Regions from separate parts of the Negadavirga shengliensis genome, predicted to be linked through region 1. Evidence: riboswitches for the same ligand, from Rfam matches in the RefSeq annotation. Region 1 holds a riboswitch; each other region holds the start of a gene.
The links. Region 1 has a riboswitch for S-adenosylmethionine ahead of ACFPFU_RS04815 (trans-sulfuration enzyme family protein). Riboswitches for the same ligand answer to the same signal wherever they lie in the genome.

Region 1 (3,279 bases):
CGTACAAATTCTTCCAGCACTTCCCCCTCATTGCCATTCATGGTCATGGAAAGGGCTTGATGTATACTGTAGGGGCTAAAAAATTGATTGACTGCCTCCGTTTTTTGGAGCTGGTGAAAAAGGTCCAGTGCAAATTTGGAGCTGCTGAATACCATTTCCTTTTCATAGCCCTGTAAGGTCCTGATATTGGGGGTAAGGGCCTCTTCTGCAGATCCGCCCCAGTCGCAGGCAGCGAGATGGAGAACAGCGAAAAGTGATAAAAGTGCATACGGGTTTCTCATAGTCGGGATTATTTTTAGCGGCTTTAAAATAGTAGACGGTAGGTTTGCCCATAACGCTACACCTTACCGAAAAAAATACAAACAAAATAGAGCGGTCAGCGGAAAGGACCGTATGGGGCTTGGACCCAAGTGTTTTTCATTAACCCGGTCTTGGATGGCCGCACCATGATCCTGTTTCCAACTTTTCGGTCGGCCCCAAGTGCAACCGGATGTAACGGTAACTCCTTAAATGGTCGGGCTCTCCGATTATTTTAAGGGAAATTGAGATAAAAATGAATAAGCTTAGTTTTAAGGGAGATAATTTTATAACAAGATCCTGTTAATAAAGCCTTGTTGAATGCCGTGTGATGGCGCACTTTAGATCACCTGGATAGCACCAGTGCCTTCTCAATATCGCCAATGATGTCATCCACATGCTCAAGACCCACAGAAAGCCTCACCAAGCCGTTGTGTATCCCGACCCTTTCTCTTTCTTCCTCGGTCAGCTTGCTGTGGGTGGTGGAGGCAGGGTGGGTGATGATGCTTCGGCTGTCACCCAGGTTGGCGGTGACGGTGATCATCTGTAACTGGTCAATGAACTTTTGGGCACGGTTCAAGCCTCCTTTCAAGGTCAGTGTGATAATGCCCCCACCGTGCCGCATTTGCTTTTTGGCAAGATCATACTGGGGGTGGGAGGGGAGAAAGGGGTATTTCACCGTTTCTATATCCTGGCTATGTTGGAAGTATTCAGCTATTTTCAAAGCATTTTCACAGTGCCTGTCCATCCTTACGGCCAAGGTCTCCATGCTCTTGGCAAGTACCCATGCATTGAAGGGGGATAAAGACGGCCCCGTATGTCTCATGAAAAATTGTACGTCGTCTATCAATTCCTTTTTACCCAAAATCAAGCCACCCAGCACCCTGCCCTGCCCGTCTATGTATTTGGTGGCGCTGTGGGTAACGATATGCGCTCCCCATTTGGCAGGCTGTTGCAGATAAGGTGTGGCAAAACAGTTATCCACCACCAGGATAAGGTTATGGGCATTGGCAAAGTCGGCAATATATCCCAGATCAATGATTTCCAGTCCCGGATTGGAAGGGGTTTCGATGAAAATCATCTTGGTATTCGGCCTAACCAGTTTGTCCCAGTTGGCGATATCCACAATATCGCCGTAGGTATGGTCAATACCCCATTTTGGAAAAACCCTGGTCAGCAACTGATGGGTGGATCCGAACAGGGACCGGGAAGCCAAAATATGGTCACCTTGGCTGAGCAATGCAGCCATGCTGCCAAACATGGCGGCCATTCCGGAGGCGGTGGAGACGCCGGTTTCCGTACCCTCTGCCGCACAGACTTTGGAGATCAGGTCACTGGTATTGGGATTGGCATAACGGGAATAGATGTTGCCGGGAATTTCGTCCGCAAACATTTGCCTGGCCTGTTCGGCAGAATCAAATACAAAACTGGAACTCAGGTATATGGGAGCGGAATGCTCTCTCTGGTCGGAAGCCGAATCGGCGATCCTGATAGCTTGTGTTTCAAAATTCTTATAAGACATCAGTAAAATGTTTTCTTAAGGATAGGATACAATTATTTGTCCCAAATAATAAATAAAAGGGCAAGGCAGAATGGTTGGAATGTGGGGGTTCGAAAAAAGAAAAGAGAATGTATGCTGTCATAATTTCTAATTTATAGGTCCCTTTATTGGGCAGGTTTTGGCACCTTTCCTTTGTCCGGAAGGTTGCCAGAGGGTCCAAGAGCCTGTTCTCTCGCCTCTTCTTTATAAATCAGTTGCCTGAAATGTGAATGCAAAGTAAATGCAGCCAAAACTGAATTCCAAATGTAATGAGGGATTTTGCCAAAATAAAAGCATTTCCCCTTCAAGACTACAAAAACTCCTGTATTACCTCTTTCCAGATATCATACCCCTTTCTGTTCATATGCAGGTTATCTTCCAGAAAAATATCCGTAAACGGTTTATTGTCTTCGTCCAGCATTTTTGTCCAAACGTCAGCATAGGAGACGTTTTCCTTTACCACACTGTAGGTTTTCATCTCCTGGTTCAGGGCGACGTATTGTTCTGCCAATTCCCAACGGGCGATACTGGGCTTGGCGCTGATCAGGATGATCTGGGAATCAGGCAGTTTTAGTTGGATTTGGGTTACAATGAGATTGAGGGTTTCGATGATTTTTTGGGCGTCCTTTCCGGCCGCAATATCATTGTCACCTTCATAGATAAATACCTTTTTGGGTTGGTAGTCTAAAATCAACTCGTCAATATAATAAAGCAAATCACTGGCGTGTGACCCGCCAAAACCTGCATTGACTATTTGGTGATCAGGAAAATCCTCGGGAAGGTCACGCCACATCCTGACGCTGGAGCTTCCGGTAAACAATATTGCCCCCGCGTGCTCGTCGTGGGGAAAATCGGTGTTGATCTCCTGCACCTGTTTTTCGAACCTCTCAGGGTCCTGGGCCAAAACGGCAAATTGGCAGATAATTAAGATCAAAATCAGCGAGGCAGGCTTTTTCATAAAGTTTTGTTTTTTTAGCGGTACCGAAATTAGGGGTTTTGTTTCAATATTGAAAACCCCGCCTGTCAAAAAGGGTGCCGTGTTGTACTGATTACGAACACCCGGGTGTTGATAAATGTACACGTGGTGTTGGCGTTTTCATCAGGCGTCAACTTTGTTATGGAAGGTTGGCGGTAGTTTTATTGTTGTTTTTCAGGAAGTTATCGGATATCCGTACAAGGAAGTTGCTTTTTTATCGTTACTTCTAAAGTTTAGCGTGACCTTTGTGAAACACATCATGCAGGATATATAAATTGTTTAACCCCATGCGATCTGTCCAAAATTTTCTCTGGTTTTGTGCCGGTGGCTACCGGCCACTGTTAAACCGAAGCCCTACGGAATCCAACAAATACATAGGAATAGGCGGGACAGTGTTCTTCACCGCTCTTTTTGCAGGCCTGGCTGCGGGGTACGCGATGTTTACCGTTTTTGAAAATATCTATGT
Region 2 (3,279 bases), on a different contig from region 1:
CCGTTTTTGAGACTGATCGAGTTGACAATGCCTTTTCCCTGTACGCATTTCAGGCCTGCCAATATGATGTTCCATTTAGAACTGTCTATCATCACGGGGATTCTACTGATTTCGGGCTCGGAAGCGATAAGGTTCAGAAATTTCACCATAGCTGCCTCCCCATCCAACATGGCCTCATCCATACACACGTCCAAAATTTGGGCACCGCCTCTTACCTGGTCCAAAGCCACTTCCAGGGCCTGGTCATAGTCTCCGTTCAGGATAAGCCTGGCAAATTTTTTCGATCCGGTCACATTGGTCCTTTCCCCTATGTTCACAAAATTGATCTCAGGGGTAAAAACCAAAGGTTCCAAGCCGGAAAGCCGCAATACGTTGTTGTTTGGGTAACTACTCATTCTACTGTATTTCAGTAAGCGAAGGATTTAATTTTCTTGGGGAATATTCGGCCGCCAGAGCGGCAATTTCCCTGATGTGATCGGGTGTGGTACCGCAACAGCCTCCCAGGATATTCACCCAACCTTCTTTGATAAATTCTTTGACCTGGTCTTTCATTTCTCCCGGTCCCTGGTCATATTTGCCAAATTCATTAGGTAATCCGGCGTTCGGATAGACGCTTACATAATAAGGCGCCCTCTCCGCCAATACTTTGAGATAAGGCCTGAGTTCCTTAGCCCCTAATGCACAATTGAGCCCTATACTTAACAAAGGAACATGGGACAACGAAATCAAAAAAGCCTCCGTGGTCTGGCCGGACAGGGTTCTGCCCGAAGCGTCTGTAATGGTTCCGGAAACCATAATAGGAATACCTCCTTCAAGGGGATCAAGCGGTATGCCTCTTTTTTCATATACTTCCTGTATGGCATACAATGCAGCTTTGGCATTCAAGGTGTCAAACACTGTTTCCACCAGTAATATATCCACGCCCCCGTCCAGTAATCCTTCTACCTGTTCCTGATAGGCTGCAGACAGTTGATCAAAAGTGACCGCGCGGTAACCGGGGTCATTCACATCAGGAGAAATGGATGCCGTCCTGTTGGTGGGGCCTATGGCACCGGCCACAAAGCGGGGTTTTTCAGGGTTTTTATCTGCATATTCCTCCGCCACTTCCCGGGCTATCTTTGCAGATTCATAATTGAGTTTATAGGCGAGGTCTCCTAGGCCATAATCCTCCTGAGCGATGGAAGTGCTGCTGAAAGTGTTTGTTTCCACTATATCCGCGCCCGCGTCAAAATATGCCCTATGGATATCTTTTATGATTTCCGGGCGGCTGAGTGAAAGGAGATCATTATTCCCCTTCAGGGATTTTTTGATCTGGTATAGTTCTTCTGTACGAAAATCTTCTTCCTTAAGGGCATGACGCTGTATCATGGTACCCATGGCACCATCCAAAATCAAAATTCTTTTTTTAATTTCCTTAAGCAATAAATCGGTTCTGTTCGGCATACTGTTGTCATTTAAAAAGCCTATGCGAGTATGAACCGGGAAGAAAAATAGAATATCTATATCTTATGCGGCTCATCTTTATCCGGCATTTCCGGAACGGGAATTAGCACCTTGTTAATCAGGTTGCTAAGACATCATAGGGCCCTTCCCTCCGTCTTTCTCGATAAGCGATCTCAAAATTAACATCATTTTGTGGAAAAAATACTCCATATAAAAAAAACTTTAAATTTTTTTCGTTTTATACGGATCATTTTATCGAAATGCGAATTTTAATCTGTGAGGAGAAGGGACGTCAGCTGCACCTGGGTTTTTGAAACGGCAGCATTTTGTGGGTTAATAAAACAACATCACTTTTTCTGTTTCTCGGCGTCGGCACCAAAAAATACTATCCTCGAATACAGGGTTTTTGTTCTGGTAATGGATCAATGGTTCATGTAAAAACGGTTTCGGCCACAGCCAGCTTGAGGATATCCCCCACCGAAAATCATCCCCTTCAGGGCCGGATGCCGAGCCCGAACTGCAAATAGGGACCGGACATATAATTGGCCATGGTAAGGCCTCCCAGCCTGTATCGGCTTAATGGAAGTTCATAACCGAAATGGGCTGAATAAACCAGGTTAAACATTTTTGTGTTCAAAGGCATGGCATAAGCCAGGTAAATTTCAGGTTTGGCCATTATACCCCGATTGGACAGATAGCCATCAAAATCCGGCTCCTCAAAAAGCAGGGGAAAGTCAGGTTTCACCTTGTGTTCCAATGTATACCTGATATTTCCATATCCTAAGCCCCCCAGGCCGCCCAGCTCGACGTTTTTCCTTTTAAACAACAGGTAGCCGTAATTAAAGTACAGTCTTAAACTATTAAGGGTTTGGTCGTATTGCTCATTGGCAGGTCCCGTATTGGCAATATTGAACACATCAACACCATACATCCTTCTTCTGTTTTCACCGATAACTTTGATACCCAAGTTGCCGGGAATCCTGGATAAAGGCTGCATACCATTGGCTTCCAACAGTTCGTTGAACCGGGTAGGTGTTCTGAAGTTCATGCCATAGAAAAAATGAACCCCCAAAGCCGCATCGGGAAAAAAAAGACTCCGGTCAGGCATGGATATTCCGGCTCCCATCCTGAAAAAGGCGCCACTTTGTAAATTGTCAAAATTAATTCCGTTTATACTCCAGGAATCCTCGAAGGGGCTGAAAGCATAACCGAATTTTGCCATGAGTTCCAAGGTCTCCTCCATGCCTGGCAAGTCAAAGTCATACCCTAACTGGAAACCTATCTCGGTAAGAAACCCGCCCATTTTATGGGTTCCTTTCTGGATGTCTTTTTTTCTCAACACAAACCCTTGAGACGGATTTTGCAGGAAGGGTCCCAGTTCGTCTATCCTACGTTCATCTTTCAGCATTTGAAAGTTCAAATAACCGCCCCCCATGGACATGTAGTGGACGAGGTGAAACCTGCCTTCCTCCGTGAGCGAATAGCCGATGTTCATATAGAACCTGGTCGTCCTGTGATCTATCTCATATTCTCTGAAAAGGGATTTAGGTCCGTTGTTGTGGTACAGTTCAAAACCCAATATAAAATCATTAAACCTATATTGATAGCCCATCCCGGTAGAACTGTAACCGCTTCTGAGCGGCGAGACACCTTTGTTCTGAAGCATTTCATTGAATTCCCGTACATTGGCGCCCGAAGAACCCGCTATAAAATACAAGGTAGATCTTTTGGTATGATCTGACTGCGCTTGCAGATACTGAAAACTGAGCATTACCAGTATTTGAATGAAAAGAATTCTCATAGGTCTAAAACAGGCTGTAAAGGTACAGTTATTGA
Region 3 (3,279 bases), on a different contig from region 1:
CGACAATAAGCAAGTTAAGCTTTCTATTCTGATACATCCCTTTCATTACCGTCAACATGATTAAGGACATGGGGGCCACCATCAGGGAAGTCATGTATAACCTCGTCGTGCTCAGATATACATGATCAACTGTGTCAACATTCAAATACATCACAGCATACATTATCATAAAAGATGCCGTAAGCATGATTAAAAACTTCTGATAGTTGGTGTTTTTCATTTGCTATGGCTTTAGTTTTATCGAAATCCAAATATCTATTTGAGGTAAGGAAATATGGGTTTTATTCATGCAGGTTTAAGACGCAAAAAGTATGCCTCTTCCACGCCAGAGCAAGCTTTTCAATCAGCGTTTTACTGAAATAATAGCAACGGGGAAACCCGGAACAAACCACTCCCTATTTCCGCCATCCTATACGGAAATCGATATTCTCCGCTACGTGGCCATGTGTTTTCAAACCCACTCCTACACGCACCCCTTTAAAAATTTCATAACTTAAAATATACCTTTGAAAGAAAGTCCTATCAGGCTGATAACCAACCGGTTTTTGGATATACCATGTCATGCGTTGACTGAAATCAAACCTGCCGAAGAGAAAATGGTGGGAAAAATAGGTACCCAGGATAGCCGCGTTGCCGCTTCCTGAGATTTCATTGGCTGCGAGGTCCCAATTGATTTCCGCTCCCGCCCCTAATCCATTCACCCTGCCTATCCGGTAAATGCTTCCTGCAGATACACCAAAAGAAGGCTTCCTTCCCGGATTGACGGGATCATCTCTCATCGTACCAAAAAAATCCGCATGCCAAGCTACTTTTTTACTTGCTTTTTCGGCCTCATGGTCCGGCAAGTCCAGATCCCGTACCAAATAGGATATCCCTATGCCTAAGGTGGGAAAATTCATGCCTCTGTTGGGTTGCCTCTGACCGCCATTGGAAATATGGTTGTAATGAAGCGTAAGGCTACTCATCCAGCGTTCTGATAATTTGTAACTGATTTTCGGAGAAATAAACAACAGAAAACTTATGGGGCTGCTGAAAAAATTATTATCCGGGTTAAATTCTTCATCGTAAACTCTGGTAATATAGCTGATACCCATACCGGACCTTACAGACAGCAGCCAGTTCTTATTATGCCATATAACGGGTTCGAATGCCCCCGACAAGGACAAAGCGCTTCCCAGGATTTCGCGGTTATTGAAATTATGGTATGAAAAATCTATTCCGAGAAAATGATGGCAATGACATGCATGCCATGCATCCCTGCTTTTCTGCAATACATCAAAGCCCGCACGAAAGCCAAAGGGCTGGGAATCGGCCACTGGAATCAGATCTGTGGCATGGGCAACGATAATGCCTTTTTGCAGTTCCCCTGTCCACCTGGAGACCTTCTGGGCAGTAGCATGTGTTCCCAAATATAAAATCAGGAGCAATGAGAAAAAAGAGATTTTCAATTCATACATACCCTATCACACTGAAATCGTGGATATTTGTTTCAAAATTAAAAATTTTGGTGGCAAATTATTGCAAATAAGGCGAAAGAGCGCTTATTTTGCAGCATCCTTTTACTTTTTAAAGTATTTGGATTTATAAAGAAGAGGTTAGAGACAGGCTCAGTGATCCTCTGGCAACCTGGAAAATCCAAGGTGCCAATTCCTGCCAAGGGGCATTAAGGCCATTTGGATATATAAATTCTGAAGAGCATGGTTTCATATCACAAGCAAATTTCCCTACAAAACGTACCTTCCTGTTACAGGAATATTTCCTGCCTCATTCCTAGAATCTGTCATTTTGATGGCTGTATGTGTTTTTGAAACACTGCAAAAAACATATGGCCGTCGGTTGCTGCGGAAATATTTTTCAATGGAAAACAACTGTTCTAATTAATAAACCTCAAAACAAAACACAACATGTCTCAAAATTATCGTTTCGAAACTTTACAGATCCATGCGGGTCAGGAAGCAGACTCAGCTACCAACGCCAGGGCGGTTCCAATCTACCAGACCACTTCCTATGTTTTTAATTCAGCGGAACATGGCGCAAATCTTTTCGCTTTGAAAGAATTCGGCAACATCTACACCAGGATCATGAATCCTACGACAGATGTTTTTGAAAAAAGGATGGCGGCATTGGAAGGTGGTGTAGCGGCGGTGGCCACTGCTTCCGGCCAATCCGCACAGTTTTTGGCCCTTAACAATTTTCTGACTGTGGGAGACAACTTCGTTACCTCCCCGTTTTTATATGGAGGCACTTACAATCAGTTCAAAGTATCTTTCAAACGTATCGGTATCGAGGCGAGGTTTGCGAAAACGGATAAAGCAGCGGATCTTGAGGCGGAAATCAACGATAAAACCAAGGCTATCTATGTAGAAACCATCGGTAACCCTGAATTCAACGTGCCTGATTTTGCAGAGGTAGCCAATCTGGCAAAAAAATATGATATACCGTTGGTGGTTGACAACACATTTGGCGCCGGTGGCTTTTTATGCCAACCCATCAAACACGGCGCCAACATTGTGGTTTCTTCGGCTACAAAATGGATCGGGGGACATGGCAATTCCATTGGTGGTATCATTGTAGACGGTGGCAACTATAACTGGGGCAATGGGAAGTTTCCTCAATTTTCTGAGCCTTCTGAAGGTTACCATGGTCTTAATTTTTGGGAAACATTTGGAGACAACAACCCGCTGGGCCTGCCCAACATTGCATTTGCCATCCGGACCAGAGTAGAAGGACTCCGGGATTTCGGACCCGCCATGAGTCCTTTTAATGCATTTCTGTTGTTGCAAGGATTGGAAACACTTTCTTTAAGAGTTCAGCGAACGGCAGACAATGCCCTGGAACTGGCAAAATGGTTGGAGAACCACCCTCAAGTCAGAAAAGTAAGCTATCCGGGACTGCCTTCAAGCCCATATCATCAAACCGCAAAAAAATACCTTCCAAATGGCTACGGAGGTGTGTTGAGCTTTGAACTGGAGGGAGAAAAGGAGACCGCTTCTGCATTCATCAACAATCTGCAGCTGATTTCACACCTGGCCAATGTGGGCGATGCCAAAACACTGATCATCCAGCCATCAGCCACCACCCACCAGCAATTATCTGATGAAGAACAGTTGGCTGCGGGGGTTACGCCAACGCAGTTGCGGATTTCCTCGGGAATAGAGCATATAGAAGATATAAAAGCGGACCTCAGTGCTGCTTTTGACAAAATCAAATAATAAATATGAACCTTCAATCTCCGTATCTGATCGCTGAAATGACCCAAGAGATTTTCACTTGCAATGA

Region 2: linked by a shared signal. The riboswitch ahead of ACFPFU_RS11820 (homocysteine S-methyltransferase family protein) and the one ahead of ACFPFU_RS04815 (trans-sulfuration enzyme family protein) in region 1 are both predicted to bind S-adenosylmethionine.
Region 3: linked by a shared signal. The riboswitch ahead of ACFPFU_RS09265 (O-acetylhomoserine aminocarboxypropyltransferase/cysteine synthase family protein) and the one ahead of ACFPFU_RS04815 (trans-sulfuration enzyme family protein) in region 1 are both predicted to bind S-adenosylmethionine.

Annotation. Positions count from the first base shown of each region.
Region 1 is NZ_JBHSJJ010000002.1:466,841-470,119, reverse strand. It holds gene ACFPFU_RS04820 (serpin family protein) at 1-281, opposite strand, end outside; gene ACFPFU_RS04815 (trans-sulfuration enzyme family protein) at 644-1,819, opposite strand; SAM riboswitch class I at 1,948-2,050, opposite strand; gene ACFPFU_RS04810 (SGNH/GDSL hydrolase family protein) at 2,148-2,795, opposite strand; gene ACFPFU_RS04805 (DUF4407 domain-containing protein) at 3,101-3,279, shown strand, end outside.
Region 2 is NZ_JBHSJJ010000006.1:23,937-27,215, reverse strand. It holds gene metH (methionine synthase) at 1-395, opposite strand, end outside; gene ACFPFU_RS11820 (homocysteine S-methyltransferase family protein) at 397-1,443, opposite strand; SAM riboswitch class I at 1,513-1,613, opposite strand; gene ACFPFU_RS11815 (hypothetical protein) at 1,937-3,244, opposite strand.
Region 3 is NZ_JBHSJJ010000004.1:372,210-375,488, reverse strand. It holds gene ACFPFU_RS09275 (DUF305 domain-containing protein) at 1-220, opposite strand, end outside; gene ACFPFU_RS09270 (acyloxyacyl hydrolase) at 396-1,457, opposite strand; SAM riboswitch class I at 1,579-1,688, shown strand; gene ACFPFU_RS09265 (O-acetylhomoserine aminocarboxypropyltransferase/cysteine synthase family protein) at 1,905-3,212, shown strand; gene ACFPFU_RS09260 (homoserine O-acetyltransferase family protein) at 3,218-3,279, shown strand, end outside.